Regions from separate parts of the Streptomyces sp. NBC_01294 genome, predicted to be linked through region 1. Evidence: predicted binding sites of a transcription regulator. Region 1 holds the regulator's gene; each other region holds the start of a gene.
What was found. The regulator HrcA, encoded in region 1, represses chaperone genes, less so after heat shock. The targets are predictions, from matches to a motif close to TTNGCACTCNGNNNNNCNGAGTGCNAA.
Positions count from the first base shown of each region.

Region 1 (4,861 bases):
GACGGAGGTGACCGTGACGACGGTGTACGTACCGGCCTTGCGCAGGGCCGCGAGGGCCGCGGAGGAGGGGCAGCCGAAGGTGAACGAGACGACCGGGACCGGGTCTTCGAGGAGGATGGCGAGCTTGGCGTCGTAGCCGTCGTCGCTGGTGCCGATGATGTCCTCCTCGGCGAGCGAGATCTCGTACCAGCTGGCCTCGCCGGCGAGCTGCCCGCGGTACGCCTCCACGGCGGCCGGGTCGACGTAGCCGGTCTGCGGCATGAAGAGGTTGACCCCGAAGCGGCGCCGGGTGAGCGCGCGCACCTGCTTGATCTCCTGGTACATCCCGTCGGCGGTCTTGTAGCCGCCCGCCAGGAAGCCCAGTCCGCCCGCCTCGCACACGGCGGCGGCGAGCGGCGGACAGGAGGCGCCGCCCGCCATGGGAGCCTGCACGATCGGGTACGGGGAGGGACCGTTCGGCGCGGAGGACATGGACTGCATCGTGCCACGTCCCAAGCGGGGGGCCGAATCATGGCATTCGCCTGGCATAGTCCGCTTCTCGGCCGGCCTTCGGCCCGCGCCCGGCTCATGCGACGAGCCCGGCCGGGGAATCCCCTGGCCGGGCTCGTGCGGGTGGTCGCCGGTCGGTCAGCGACCGTTGAACGCGTCCTTCAGACGGCTGAACAACCCCTGCTGACCCGGCGCGAACTGGCCCATCGGCCGCTCCTCGCCGCGCAGCTTCGCCAGCTGGCGCAGCAGGTCCTCCTGCTGCGCGTCCAGCTTGCCCGGGGTGGTGACCTCGACGTGCACGATCAGGTCGCCGCGCCCGCCGCCGCGCAGGTGCGTGACGCCGCGCCCGTGCAGCGGAATCGCCTGGCCGGACCCGGTGCCGGGCCGGATGTCGATCTCCTCCAGGCCGTCCAGCGTCTCCAGCGGGCACTTGGTGCCCAGCGCGGCCGCCGTCATCGGGATGGTGACCGTGCAGTGCAGGTCGTCACCCCGCCGCTGGAAGGTCGGGTGCGCCAGCTCGTGGATCTCCACGTACAGGTCGCCGGCGGGGCCGCCGCCGGGGCCGACCTCGCCCTCGCCCGCGAGCTGGATCCGGGTGCCGTTCTCGACACCGGCCGGGATCTTGACCGTGAGGCTGCGACGGGAGCGGACCCGGCCGTCGCCCGCGCACTCGGGGCACGGGGTCGGGACCACGGTGCCGAAGCCCTGGCACTGCGGGCAGGGGCGCGAGGTCATGACCTGGCCCAGGAAGGACCGGGTGACCTGCGAGACCTCACCGCGGCCACGGCACATGTCACACGTCTGCGCCGAGGTGCCGGGGGCGGCACCCTCGCCGGAGCAGGTGGTGCAGACGACGGCCGTGTCGACCTGGATGTCCTTGGTCGTCCCGAAGGCCGCCTCGTCCAGTTCCAGGTCGAGGCGGATCATGGCGTCCTGGCCGCGGCGGGTCCGCGAGCGCGGGCCGCGCTGCGAGGCCTGGCCGAAGAAGGCGTCCATGATGTCGGAGAAGTTGCCGAAGCCGCCCGCCCCGAATCCGCCCGCGCCGCCGCCACCGCCGGACGAGGACAGCGGGTCGCCGCCGAGGTCGTAGACCTGCTTCTTCTGCGGGTCCGAGAGCACCTCGTAAGCCGCGTTGATCTCCTTGAAGCGCTCCTGCGTCTTCGGGTCCGGATTCACATCCGGGTGGAGTTCACGCGCGAGGCGACGGAAGGCCTTCTTGATCTCGTCCTGCGATGCGTCGCGGCGCACGCCGAGAACGGCGTAGTAGTCCGTGGCCACTTACGACTCCGCCAGGATCTGTCCGACGTAACGTGCCACTGCGCGTACCGCTCCCATCGTTCCGGGGTAATCCATGCGGGTCGGTCCGACCACGCCGAGCTTGGCGACGGTTTCGCCGCCCGAACCGTAACCGACCGAGACGACGGACGTGGAGTTCAGTCCCTCGTAGGCATTCTCATGCCCGATCCGTACGGCCATTCCCGACTCGTTGGCCTCGCCCAGCAGCTTGAGGAGCACGACCTGCTCCTCGAGTGCTTCGAGCACCGGCCTGATCGTCAGGGGAAAATCGTGTCCGAAGCGGGTGAGATTGGCGGTGCCGCCGATCATCAGCCGCTCTTCGGCTTCCTCGACCAGGGTTTCGAGGAGCGTCGAGAGCACCGTGGAGACGGTGCCGCGGTCCTCGGCCTCGAAGGATTCGGGCAGGTCCTGGACGAGCGGGGGTACATCGGTGAAGCGCCGGCCGACGACCCGGCTGTTGAGCCGGGCCCGCAGGTCGGCCAGCGAGGTCTCGCCGAAGGGACCCGGGCAGTCGATGAGCCGCTGCTCGACGCGTCCGGTGTCCGTGATCAGTACGAGCATCAGGCGCGCGGGAGCGAGCGAGAGCAGCTCCACGTGCCGGACGGTCGACCGGGTCAGGCTCGGGTACTGGACCACCGCGACCTGCCGGGTGAGCTGCGCGAGCAGCCGCACCGTGCGGCCGACGACGTCGTCGAGGTCGACGGCGCCGTCGAGGAAGTTCTGGATGGCCCGGCGCTCGGGCGACGACAGCGGTTTGACCCCCGCCAGCTTGTCGACGAAGAGCCGGTAGCCCTTGTCGGTGGGGATCCGGCCGGCACTGGTGTGGGGCTGGGCGATGTAGCCCTCGTCCTCCAGCACGGCCATGTCGTTGCGCACGGTGGCGGGCGAGACGCCGAGCCGGTGCCGCTCGGTGAGCGCCTTGGAACCGACCGGCTCCTCCGTCCCGACGTAGTCCTGGACGATGGCGCGCAGCACTTCGAGTCTGCGTTCGCTGAGCATCGCGCGCACACCTCCAGCTGGTCCGTTGCCGTGTTCGTTGGCACTCAGGTCGTTCGAGTGCCAGAGATCCCCCGCTCAGTGTACGGCCGGGTAGTAAGACCCTGGCAAGGGAGGCCCGCCAGGGTAGCGTCGCGGCATGGACGTGCGTTGGGAAGAGGCGGGCTGGGAACGGCTGACCGGACGGGCCGGCCGGCGGCGGCTGCCGGTGTGGGACTGCACCGTGGGGCTGGTGGTGGGCGAGGACTCGGTCCTTCTGATCGACCCCGGGTCGTGCCTGCGCGAGGGCGCCGAGGTGCGGGCCGAGGCGGAGCGGCTGACGGGCCGGCACGTGACCCATATCGCATTCACGCACGGCCATTTCGATCATGTCCTGGGCGGGGCCGCCTTCTCCGGGGCCGAGGTGTTCGGGGCGGTCGGGCTGGACTCGCTGCTGGCGGCGGAACGCGAGGAGCTGCGCGAGGACGCGGTCCGGCAGGGGCTCGCGGAGGCGGAGGCGGCGGAGGCGGTGGACCTGCTGGTGCTGCCCCGGCACGCGGTGTCGGGCGAGTGGACGCTGGAACTGGGCGGGCTGCAGGTGCTGCTGGCCAACGTGGGGCCCGGGCACAGCGGGCACGACCTGGCCGTCTTCGTACCGGGCGAGCGCGAGGTGGTCTTCTGCGGGGACCTGGTCGAGGAGTCGGGCGAGCCCATGGCGGGCCCGGACGCCATGCCCGGGCAGTGGCCCGCCGCCCTGGACCGGCTGCTGTCGCTGGGCGGTGACGACGCGCTGTACGTGCCGGGTCACGGAGCGGTGGTCCGGGCGGACTTCGTGCGTGCGCAACGCGCCACACTGGCAGCCCGTTTCGGCGTGTCGGAGGCGTGACCCGCCCGGCTCTCCTACTGTCGGCCGGATGCGCGAGTACTCCCCCGACCTGACCCCCCAGTGGAAGCGACCCAAGGCCGTGCCGGAGGTGGCGGCGGAACCCGACCTGGTGGTCGAGGTGGCGGGTACGGACTTCTGCGGCGCGGTGGTGGCCTGCGAGGCGGGCACGGTGACCCTGGAGGACCGCTTCGGCAAGCGGCGGGTGTTCCCGATGGAGCCGCGGGGGTTCCTGCTGGAGGGCGCGGTGGTCACCCTGGTCCGCCCGCCCCGGGGCCCGTCGGCGCCCGCCCGTACGGCCTCGGGGTCGATCGCCGTTCCGGGTGCCCGGGCGCGGGTGGCCCGGGCGGGGCGGATCTACGTCGAGGGCCGGCACGACGCGGAGCTGGTGGAGCGGGTCTGGGGCGACGACCTGCGCATCGAGGGCGTGGTGGTGGAGTACCTGGAGGGCATCGACGACCTCCCGGCCGTCGTGGCGGAGTTCGCGCCGGCCCCCGACGCCCGCCTGGGGATCCTGGTGGACCACCTGGTGCCCGGCTCGAAGGAGTCCCGTATCGCGGCGTCGGTGACCTCCGCGGACGTCCTGATCGTGGGCCACCCGTACGTGGACGTCTGGCAGGCGGTGAAGCCGTCCGCGCTGGGCATCGCTGCGTGGCCGGTGGTCCCCCGCGGCCAGGACTGGAAGACGGGCGTCTGCCGGGCCCTGGGCTGGCCGGAGAACACGGGCGCCGCCTGGCAGCACATCCTGTCCCGCGTGACGTCCTACAAGGACCTGGAGCCGACGCTCCTGGGCCGCGTCGAGGAGCTGATCGACTTCGTGACGGCACCTGTCTGAGCTACGGCAGGGTGCCGAACTCCGCGGTGTCGAGCGTGACACCGAGGACGTCGAGCGGGACCGGTTCACCGAACTTGCTGGTCCGCTCGGTCCGGTAGTCGGCTTCGTCTCCGGCGCCGAAGGGTTCGGTCAGCACCACGCACTTGGCCTGGAAGGGGTCGATGATCAAATAGGTGGGGATGCCGCCCGCCGCGTAGATGGAGCGCTTCGTCACGTGGTCGCGCAGCTTGCTGGTCTTGGAGACGACCTCAACCACCATCGCCAGAGCTGAGGCGGGCACCAAACGGCCCGACTCAGGCGCTGCCTCGGTCGGCAGGACCACGAGGTCCGGCTGCGGCTCGGACGACTCCGCCGGAATGTCCACGTCCTGCGTCTGGAGCGGG
Region 1 is NZ_CP108423.1:5,518,725-5,523,585, reverse strand. Features, by position in the region: gene OG534_RS24875 (nitronate monooxygenase) at 1-471, opposite strand, end outside; gene dnaJ (molecular chaperone DnaJ) at 628-1,767, opposite strand; gene hrcA (heat-inducible transcriptional repressor HrcA) at 1,768-2,784, opposite strand; gene OG534_RS24860 (MBL fold metallo-hydrolase) at 2,921-3,646, shown strand; gene OG534_RS24855 (DUF3097 domain-containing protein) at 3,675-4,478, shown strand; gene OG534_RS24850 (Uma2 family endonuclease) at 4,480-4,861, opposite strand, start outside.

Region 2 (4,861 bases), 1.1 Mb from region 1:
GCACCCCGTCCGGCACCGCCGCGACGAGCGCCCGCGCCGTGGCGGCATCGACCGTACGGGGACTGCCGGGTGCGAACACGAACCCGACGGCATCGGCCCCGGCCGCCACGGCCACGTCGACGTCGTGCGCGGTCTTCAGGCCGCAGATCTTGACGAAGAGATCGCTCATGCGTCCAGTCAACCAAAGCCTCCCGATCGGTGGTGCTCCGTCTCGGCACCCGGGCGCGAACGCCCACGCGCCGCTAGCCTGGAACGGGGCTCACGCCCAGTGCACGGCACGCCACTCGGAGGACAACGGTGACGATCATGATCGAACGGGCCACACCGATAGAGCAGGCGGCACCGCCGACGTTCGAGACGCTCCTGCGCACCGTTGAGGAGATGGACACGCCAGACGGCTTCAAAGCCGAGCTCATCCGGGGGAAGATCATCGTGTCGCCGTTTTCCACGCTGCGCTACTTGCGTCGCATGCGTGCGCTGCGTGAACAGCTCCAGGCCCACGCACCCGAAGGACACATCGCGGAGATCGCGCCCTTCCTCTTCCGCTTCTCGGCAGCGGAGCGGGCGTACGGGCCCGACCTCTTCGTGGCCGACGAATCGGCCTTCGACGGCGAGGGCCGGCACGCGGACGGGGCGGCCCTGTCGCTCGTCGGTGAGTTCACGTCCGTCTCCACCAGGGATGCCGACTGGACCGAGAAGCTAGACGTGTACGGCCGACTCGTACCGGTCTACATGGTCGTCGACATGCAGGACTCGGAGATCACCTGCTTCTGGGAACCCTCCCCACACGGATACCGCTCCCGGACGACGGTGTCCTTCGGCGAGGCCCTGCACGTCCCCGAGCCGTTCGGCTTCGCCATCGACACCACCGGCTTCTGATCCGGCGGAAACGCCCGAGGGCGGCACCCCAGTCGGGGTGCCGCCCTCGTTCGAGAACAGCCGATCAACCAGTGGCCGGAGCCCGGGTCGATCAGAAGTCCATGTCACCGCCCGGCATGCCGCCCGGGGCGCCGGCGCCGGCCTTCTCGGGCTTGTCCGCGATGACGGCCTCGGTCGTCAGGAACAGCGCGGCGATCGACGCGGCGTTCTGCAGCGCGGAGCGCGTGACCTTCGCCGGGTCGATGATGCCCTCGGCGATCATGTCGACGTACTCGCCGGTCGCGGCGTTCAGGCCGTGACCGATCGGCAGGTTGCGCACCTTCTCGACGACGACGCCACCCTCGAGACCACCGTTGACGGCGATCTGCTTGAGCGGGGCCTCCAGCGCGAGCTTCACGGCGTTGGCGCCGGTCGCCTCGTCACCCTCGAGCTCCAGCTTGTCGAAGACCGCGGAGGCCTGCAGCAGGGCCACGCCACCACCGGCGACGATGCCCTCCTCGACGGCCGCCTTCGCGTTGCGAACGGCGTCCTCGATGCGGTGCTTGCGCTCCTTGAGCTCGACCTCGGTCGCGGCGCCGGCCTTGATGACGGCCACGCCGCCGGCCAGCTTCGCGAGGCGCTCCTGGAGCTTCTCGCGGTCGTAGTCCGAGTCGGAGTTCTCGATCTCGGCGCGGATCTGGTTCACGCGACCGGCGACCTGGTCGCTGTCACCGGCACCGTCGACGATGGTGGTCTCGTCCTTGGTGATGACGACCTTGCGGGCGCGGCCGAGCAGGTCGAGACCGGCGTTCTCCAGCTTGAGGCCGACCTCCTCGGAGATGACCGTGCCGCCCGTGAGGATGGCGATGTCACCGAGCATGGCCTTGCGGCGGTCGCCGAAGCCCGGGGCCTTGACGGCGACGGACTTGAAGGTGCCGCGGATCTTGTTGACGACGAGGGTGGAGAGCGCCTCGCCCTCGACGTCCTCGGCGATGATCAGCAGCGGCTTGCCGGACTGCATGACCTTCTCCAGGAGCGGCAGCAGGTCCTTGACCGAGCCGATCTTGGAGTTGACGATCAGGATGTACGGGTCGTCGAGGGACGACTCCATGCGCTCCATGTCGGTGGCGAAGTACGCCGAGATGTAGCCCTTGTCGAAGCGCATGCCCTCGGTGAGCTCAAGCTCCAGCCCGAAGGTCTGGGACTCCTCGACGGTGATGACGCCTTCCTTGCCGACCTTGTCCATGGCCTCGGCGATGAGCTCGCCGATCTGGGTGTCGGCGGCGGAGATGGAGGCCGTCGAAGCGATCTGCTCCTTGGTCTCGACATCCTTGGCCTGGGCGAGCAGGGCGGCGGAGACGGCCTCGACGGCCTTCTCGATACCACGCTTGAGGGCCATCGGGTTGGCGCCGGCGGCAACGTTGCGCAGGCCCTCGCGGACGAGCGCCTGGGCCAGGACGGTGGCGGTGGTCGTACCGTCGCCCGCGACGTCGTCCGTCTTCTTGGCGACTTCCTTGACCAGCTCGGCGCCGATCTTCTCGTACGGGTCCTCGAGCTCGATCTCCTTGGCGATGGAGACACCATCGTTGGTGATCGTGGGGGCGCCCCACTTCTTCTCAAGGACGACGTTGCGACCCTTGGGGCCAAGGGTGACCTTGACGGCGTCGGCGAGCTGGTTCATGCCTCGCTCGAGACCGCGCCGGGCCTCCTCGTTGAACGCAATGATCTTGGCCATCTGAAGTGGTCCTCCCGGACAGCGGTGGATTGCTCCCGGACCGCGCCCGCGCCCGCGACGGACGGCCTGAGTGCCCGGCGGTTCCTTCCCGCCGGACCCTGCGGGCCTCACCGACCCGGTCCTCGTTTGGTAGCACTCTCACCCGGAGAGTGCTAACGCCAATGATTAGCACTCGGCACCCTCGAGTGCAAGCGGCTTGGGGCAACACCCCGGGACTCCCGGGCAACGCCAAGGGGCCCGCATCCCTCCTCAAGGATGCGGGCCCCTCGTATGTATGCGCGTACGCGGGTGCGCGCGTACGTGTCGCGTCGGTGGTCGATCGCTCCAGGACTAGCCGAGTGCGAGCTTGACCATGTCCGCCTGCGGACCCTTCTGGCCCTGCGAGATCTCGAACTCGACCCGCTGACCCTCTTCAAGGGTGCGGTACCCGTCCATCTGGATGGCGCTGTAGTGGACGAACACATCCGCACCACCGTCGACCGCGATGAAGCCGTAGCCCTTCTCCGCGTTGAACCACTTGACGGTGCCCTGAGCCATGCCTAACTCCCCTATTACTGGCCCTTGCGCGGGAACGCACTTCGCGTTCCCGGGTCAGAACTTGCGTCGGAACGCGTCGACCGAGGCTGAATGTATCTGCGCGAGTGCTGTCTGCAACAGGTCAATCCGACGAGAAATCTGGACACCGAGAAACATTGAAATAGAGTGAAAATTTGGCATATGGCAGGGCAACTCGGGCCTGACATATCTCGCCAAAGCCCCATACCGCGCTTGCACATTGACCCGATGTCGACCCTCAGGCGGCCCGTTCATATGCGGCGGGCAAGAACAGCGGAGGGGACTTCCCCAACCCTACCGCGCCCAATCAACCAGAATTGCCCCCTCCGCTTATAGCGGAGGGGGCAATTTCGGTTTGCGCGTGTCACCTGATAGGTGAGCAAGAAGCACTCAAGAGGTACTCAAGAGGTACTCAAGGGGTGCCCGAGGGGTACCCACAGGGCGATCCCGGGAGATCAGCAGCCGCCCGCGACGGCCGGGATGATCGAGACGCCGGCGCCGTCCGGCGTCGCCGCCTGCAGCCCGCCCTCGAAGCGCACGTCGTCGTCGTTCACGTAGACGTTCACGAAGCGGCGCAGCTTGCCCTGGTCGTCCAGGACGCGCGCGGCGATGCCCGGGTGGCTCTTCTCCAGGGACTCGATGACCTCGGCGAGGGTCCCGCCCTCGGCCGGGACCTCGGCCTGACCGCCGGTGTAGGTGCGCAGGATGGTGGGGATGCGGACGTTGACGCTCATGGCGCTACTGCCTTTCCGGTAGAGCAGGGGGGAGGGTCAGGCCAGGCCGGCGGCGCGGAACGCGTCCAGGCTCGGGCGGATGGTGGCGGTCTGCCCGCTGTCCGCGGCCACCGCCTCCAGGGTCTTGAGGCCGTCACCGGTGTTGAGGATGACGGTGGTCAGCGTCGGGTCGAGCTGCCCGTTCTCGATGAGCTTCTTCGTCACGCCGACGGTCACGCCGCCCGCGGTCTCGGCGAAGATGCCCTCGGTCTGCGCGAGGATCTTGATGGCCTCGACGACCTGCTCGTCGGTGACGTCGTCGACGAAGCCGCCGGTGCGCCGCGCGATGTCCAGGACGTACGGGCCGTCCGCCGGGTTGCCGATCGCGAGGGACTTGGCGATGGTGTTCGGCTTCTGCGGGCGGACCACCTCGTGACCGGCCTTGAAGGCGGTCGACACCGGGGAGCAGCCCTCGGCCTGGGCGCCGAAGATCTTGTACGGCTTGTCCTCGACGAGCCCGAGCTTGACGAGCTCCTGCAGACCCTTGTCGATCTTCGTCAGCTGCGAGCCGGACGCGATCGGGATCACGATCTGGTCGGGCAGCTGCCAGCCGAGCTGCTCGCAGATCTCGTACGCCAGGGTCTTGGAGCCCTCGCCGTAGTACGGGCGCAGGTTGACGTTGACGAAGCCCCAGCCCTCGCCCAGCGGGTCGCCGATGAGCTCGGAGCAGAAGCGGTTGACGTCGTCGTAGTTGCCCTCGATGCCGACCAGGTCACCGCCGTACACACCGGCCATGACGACCTTGCCCTGCTCCAGGTCGTGCGGGATGAACACGCAGGAGCGGAAGCCGGCCCGGGCGGCCGCGGCGCCGACGGCGCCGGCCAGGTTGCCGGTGGAGGAGCAGGACAGGGTGGTGAAGCCGAAGGCGCGGGCGGCCTCGACGGCGATGGCCACGACGCGGTCCTTGAAGGAGTGCGTCGGGTTGCCGGAGTCGTCCTTG
Region 2 is NZ_CP108423.1:4,425,458-4,430,318, reverse strand. Features, by position in the region: gene OG534_RS20115 (phosphoribosylanthranilate isomerase) at 1-169, opposite strand, end outside; gene OG534_RS20110 (Uma2 family endonuclease) at 307-879, shown strand; gene groL (chaperonin GroEL) at 971-2,593, opposite strand; gene OG534_RS20100 (cold-shock protein) at 2,924-3,130, opposite strand; gene OG534_RS20095 (MoaD/ThiS family protein) at 3,604-3,882, opposite strand; gene thrC (threonine synthase) at 3,919-4,861, opposite strand, start outside.
Region 2: a site for HrcA is predicted at 2,759-2,785, ahead of groL (chaperonin GroEL). Genes of this name have one in related genera too.

Region 3 (4,861 bases), 2.3 Mb from region 1:
AGCTCGGCCACCTTCGCGGTGATGACGTAGCCCTCGAGGCCGGCGTTCTCCGCGATCCAGCGCAGCGGCTCGACGGCGGCGCGGCGCACGACCGCGACACCGGTGGCCTCGTCGCCCGACAGGCCGAGGTTGCCCTCGAGGACCTTGACGGCGTGGACGAGCGCGGAGCCACCGCCGGAGACGATGCCCTCCTCGACCGCGGCGCGGGTCGCCGAGATGGCGTCCTCGAGACGGTGCTTCTTCTCCTTGAGCTCCACCTCGGTGGCGGCGCCGACCTTGATGACGCAGACGCCGCCGGCGAGCTTCGCCAGCCGCTCCTGCAGCTTCTCGCGGTCCCAGTCCGAGTCGGTGGACTCGATCTCGGCCTTGATCTGGTTGACGCGACCGACGACTTCCTCGTGGCTGCCGCCACCGTCGACGATGGTCGTGTCGTCCTTGGAGATGGTGACGCGGCGGGCGGAGCCCAGTACGTCCAGACCGGCCTGGTCGAGCTTGAGGCCGACCTCCTCGGCGATGACGGTGGCACCGGTGAGGGTGGCCATGTCCTGCAGCATCGCCTTGCGACGGTCACCGAAGCCCGGGGCCTTGACGGCGACCGCGTTGAAGGTGCCGCGGATCTTGTTGACGACGAGGGTGGAGAGCGCCTCGCCCTCGACGTCCTCGGCGATGATCAGCAGCGGGCGGGAGCCGCCGGCCTGGATGACCTTCTCCAGCAGGGGCAGGAGATCCTGGATGGAGGAGATCTTGCCCTGGTTGATCAGGATGTACGGGTCGTCGAGGACGGCCTCCATACGCTCCTGGTCGGAGACCATGTACGGGGAGAGGTAGCCCTTGTCGAAGGCCATGCCCTCGGTGAACTCCAGCTCCAGGCCGAAGGTGTTGGACTCCTCGACGGTGATGACACCGTCCTTGCCGACCTTGTCCATCGCCTCGGCGATGAGCTCGCCGACCTGCTGGTCCTGCGCGGAGAGCGCGGCCACGGCGGCGATGTCGGACTTGTCCTCGATCGGACGGGCAGTCGCGAGGAGCTCCTCGGAGACGGCCTTGACCGCGGCGTCGATGCCCTTCTTCAGGGCGGCCGGGGAAGCACCCGCGGCGACGTTGCGCAGACCCTCGCGGACCAGCGCCTGGGCCAGCACGGTGGCGGTGGTGGTGCCGTCACCCGCGATGTCGTTGGTCTTGGTCGCCACCTCCTTCACGAGCTGCGCGCCCAGGTTCTCGTACGGGTCGTCCAGCTCGACCTCGCGGGCGATGGTGACACCGTCGTTGGTGATGGTGGGGGCGCCGAACTTCTTGTCGATGACGACGTTGCGGCCCTTGGGGCCGATCGTCACCTTGACCGTGTCGGCAAGCTTGTTGACGCCGCGCTCGAGGGCGCGACGGGCGTCCTCGTCGAACTTCAGGATCTTCGGCATGGGAGCGGTTCAGTCCTCTCGTTGCGATCCTCGGCCGCTCACCGCGACCTCCACCGCCTAGAACGAACTACGCCCCTCGCCGCCCGGCATCAGCAGGGTGACCAGGGGCGCAGCTCAAATCAAATCTGGAAGCGAATTACTTCTCGACGATCGCGAGCACGTCGCGAGCCGAGAGGACGAGGTACTCCTCGCCGCTGTACTTCACTTCGGTGCCGCCGTACTTGGAGTACAGCACGATGTCGCCGACGGTGACGTCCAGCGGGAGACGCTGGCCGTCTTCGAAGCGACCCGGACCGACCGCGAGGACGACGCCCTCCTGGGGCTTCTCCTTCGCGGTGTCCGGGATGACCAGGCCAGAGGCCGTGGTCTGCTCGGCGTCGAGCGGCTGGACCACAATGCGGTCCTCGAGCGGCTTGATGGCAACCTTGGAGCTGGCGGTCGTCACGATCCGACCTCCCCCTTCGGAGATCCGGGGTTAACTGTCTGAGGTGGCGACCAGGTCGATCCGTCGTCGCGGGTGCCGGATCTGCCTGTCGCTGTGTTGGCACTCACCAGGGGTGAGTGCCAGGTGCGAGACTATTCCGGCGATTAGCACTCGGTCAAGCGGAGTGCCAATTCCCGACCCCCGGGCGTTGCGCGGACCGGGCCGGAAACCCCGAAAACCCGGGCGCACGGACGTTCGCGATCAGCACTCTCCCGGACCTGACCAGGACGAACTCCGGCGTGCGGCGGCACCACGCCGCCCCCGTCGCCGTCGGCCTCGCCTTCGATACCTGGGTTGTTCTCGGCCGCCGCGCCGAGGCCGGTGACCCTGCCGACGGGGGTGGAGGGCACCTTCCAGGCGGGAGCGGTGCACCTGGGAGGAGTCCTCGGACGGGGAGCGGGAGGCGATCTGCCGAGGTTCCTTCACCGCCTCTGACGGATCGTTCACGATCCCGCGCATCGAGTCCCCCATGGGCCTGGGCCTGACCGTCTTCGCGTTCCCGGCCGTCGCACTGACCGGGCTCACACGCGACCTCCTCGGCCGCCGGAGGCGCCGCGCGACCGACCTCGCCGAGCTCCGGAAGGAACCATGGGGAGGACCTCAACGTCGTTGATGATATGAAGATAAAGCGCCTCATTGCCGAGCAGATCGGACTCAAAGCCTCCGCTACCCCGGACGCACCGGGCACGTCGGGCACACGGGGCGCCGCGTCCGCACCTCCGGCGACACACCAGGCTTCACGTGAGCCGTCACGTGAGCCGTCAGGTGAGGCGTCACCTCCGCAGCCCTCCCCACCCTCTTCGCCTTCCCCGTGCACCCCCAAGGACGGTGGCGGCATCCCGTGCGTGGGCTGAAGCCCCTGACGTCGGCGGGCGCCCGCCGGCGGACCGAGGCGCTGCTCCTGGTCTTCGTCATCGTCATCGCCGTCTTCGGCCACGCCGCCGCGGGCCTCGCCATGAACGACCGACTGCCGCCCAACCTCGCCGGCTTCACCATCAGCATGACCCTGCTCTCGCTGGTGGGGCACTTGGGCGTGCGCCGCTTCGCGGCCTACGCGGATCCGCTGGTCTTCCCGCTCGCCATGCTGCTGACCGGGCTGGGGCTGGTACTGATCCACCGCCTCGACCAGGGCTACATCGAGCGGTGGAACTCGGACGCGAACGCCCCGGGCCAGCTGATGTGGACGGTGGTCGGCGTCGGCGCCTGCATCGCGGTGGTGGCCCTGCTGCGCGACCACCGGCTGCTGCAACGGTTCATCTACATCACGATGGCCGTCGCCCTGGTGCTGCTGATCGCGCCGGCGTTCTTCGGCGCGGACACGTACGGCGCCAAGCGGTGGATCATCCTCTTCGGCTTCTCGGTACAGCCCGGCGAGTTCGTGAAGATCATGATCGCGATCTTCTTCGCCGGCTACCTGGTCATCCACCGCGACTCGCTCGCGCTGACGGGCCGGAAGTTCCTCGGCATGCGGCTGCCCCCGATGCGCCAGCTCGGCCCCATCATCACGGTGTGGATCGTCTCGATGCTGGTGCTGGTCTTCGAACGCGACCTCGGCACCTCGCTGATCTTCTTCGGCGTGTTCGTGGTGATGCTGTACGTCGCCACCGAGCGCACCAGCTGGATCATCTGCGGCCTGCTCATGGCCGCGGCCGGCGCCTTCGTGGTCGGCTCGACGGAGCCGCACGTCAAGGCGCGCGTGGCGGCCTGGCTCGACCCGCTCTCCGTCTACTGGCCGACCCCGCCCCCGGGCGTCACCTCGGACCAGTCGGCGCAGGCCCTGTTCAGCTTCGGCACGGGCGGCATGTCCGGCACCGGCCTCGGCATGGGCCACCCGGAGCTGATCAAGTTCGCCGGCCGCAGCGACTTCATCCTCACGACGGTGGGCGAGGAGCTCGGCCTGGCCGGGGTCATGGCGGTCCTGATCCTGTACGCGCTCCTCGTGCAGCGGGGGCTGCGGATGGCGCTCGGCGCCCGCGACCCCTTCGGCAAACTGCTCGCGGTGGGCCTGGCCGCGGCGCTGGCCCTGCAGGTCTTCGTGGTCGCGGGCGGCGTCACGGGCCTGATCCCCCTGACGGGCAAGGCCCTGCCCTTCCTGGCCAAGGGCGGCTCGTCCCTCCTGGCCAACTGGATCATGATCGCCCTCCTCCTGCGCATCAGCGACAGCGCGGAACGCCAACGCGAGGCGGACACCCACGGCCCAGCAGAAACCACGATCACGCCGGCGGTACGGGTGTAGGGGGCGGGCGGGGCGGGGCGGGGCGGGGCGGGGCGGGAGGGGCGGGAGGGGCGGGGCGGGGTCGTGCGGGAGGGGCGGGGCGGGGTCGTGCGGGAGGGGCGGGGCGGGGTCGTGCGGGAGGGGCGGGGCGGGGTCGTGCGGGAGGGGCTTTGGGAGGCCTGATCCCCTCACCCAGCATCAGGGATGGTTTGGGGGTTTCCCGTCAGTCTCATCGTCTCTCCGTGTCGGGCCGGTCCCTCAAGGGCGCTCCTTCGTCGCGTCGCTGCGCGATGGCCTTCGGCCACCCTTGACCGACCGACCCGCCACGGAAATCCGAAGACCGACGGGAACCCCCCAAAGGAACGGGCCGGCCATTGCAAATTCAGGGACGGGCCGATCAGCGCCCCCCGGGCAAGTCGGGGGTAGCGCACCAAATCGCTACGCGCTTCTCGCCGATGGCGGCTGCAGGCCGTCTGTGGCCGGACATAGGCCGCCACAGATCGCTACATGCTCCCCGAAGAGGGCGGCTGACGGCCGTCTGGGGCTGATGAGGGGGCGGACGCTCGGCTCAGCCGAGGTGTACCCCGGTCAGGGCGGAGGTGGCATCACAAACGGACGTCCAGATCGGGGCAATTGTTGCAATCTATCGGTCTCTTTGACCCTCCACGCCGCCAGACCCGGGTACACATCGGAATAGCCGTTGTCCGGCGCTTTCCCTCCCCCAAGCGGCCGTCGGACGCCCTCATG
Region 3 is NZ_CP108423.1:3,231,286-3,236,146, forward strand. Features, by position in the region: gene groL (chaperonin GroEL) at 1-1,415, opposite strand, end outside; gene groES (co-chaperone GroES) at 1,552-1,860, opposite strand; gene OG534_RS14335 (FtsW/RodA/SpoVE family cell cycle protein) at 2,741-4,135, shown strand.
Region 3: a site for HrcA is predicted at 2,004-2,030, ahead of groES (co-chaperone GroES). Genes of this name have one in related genera too.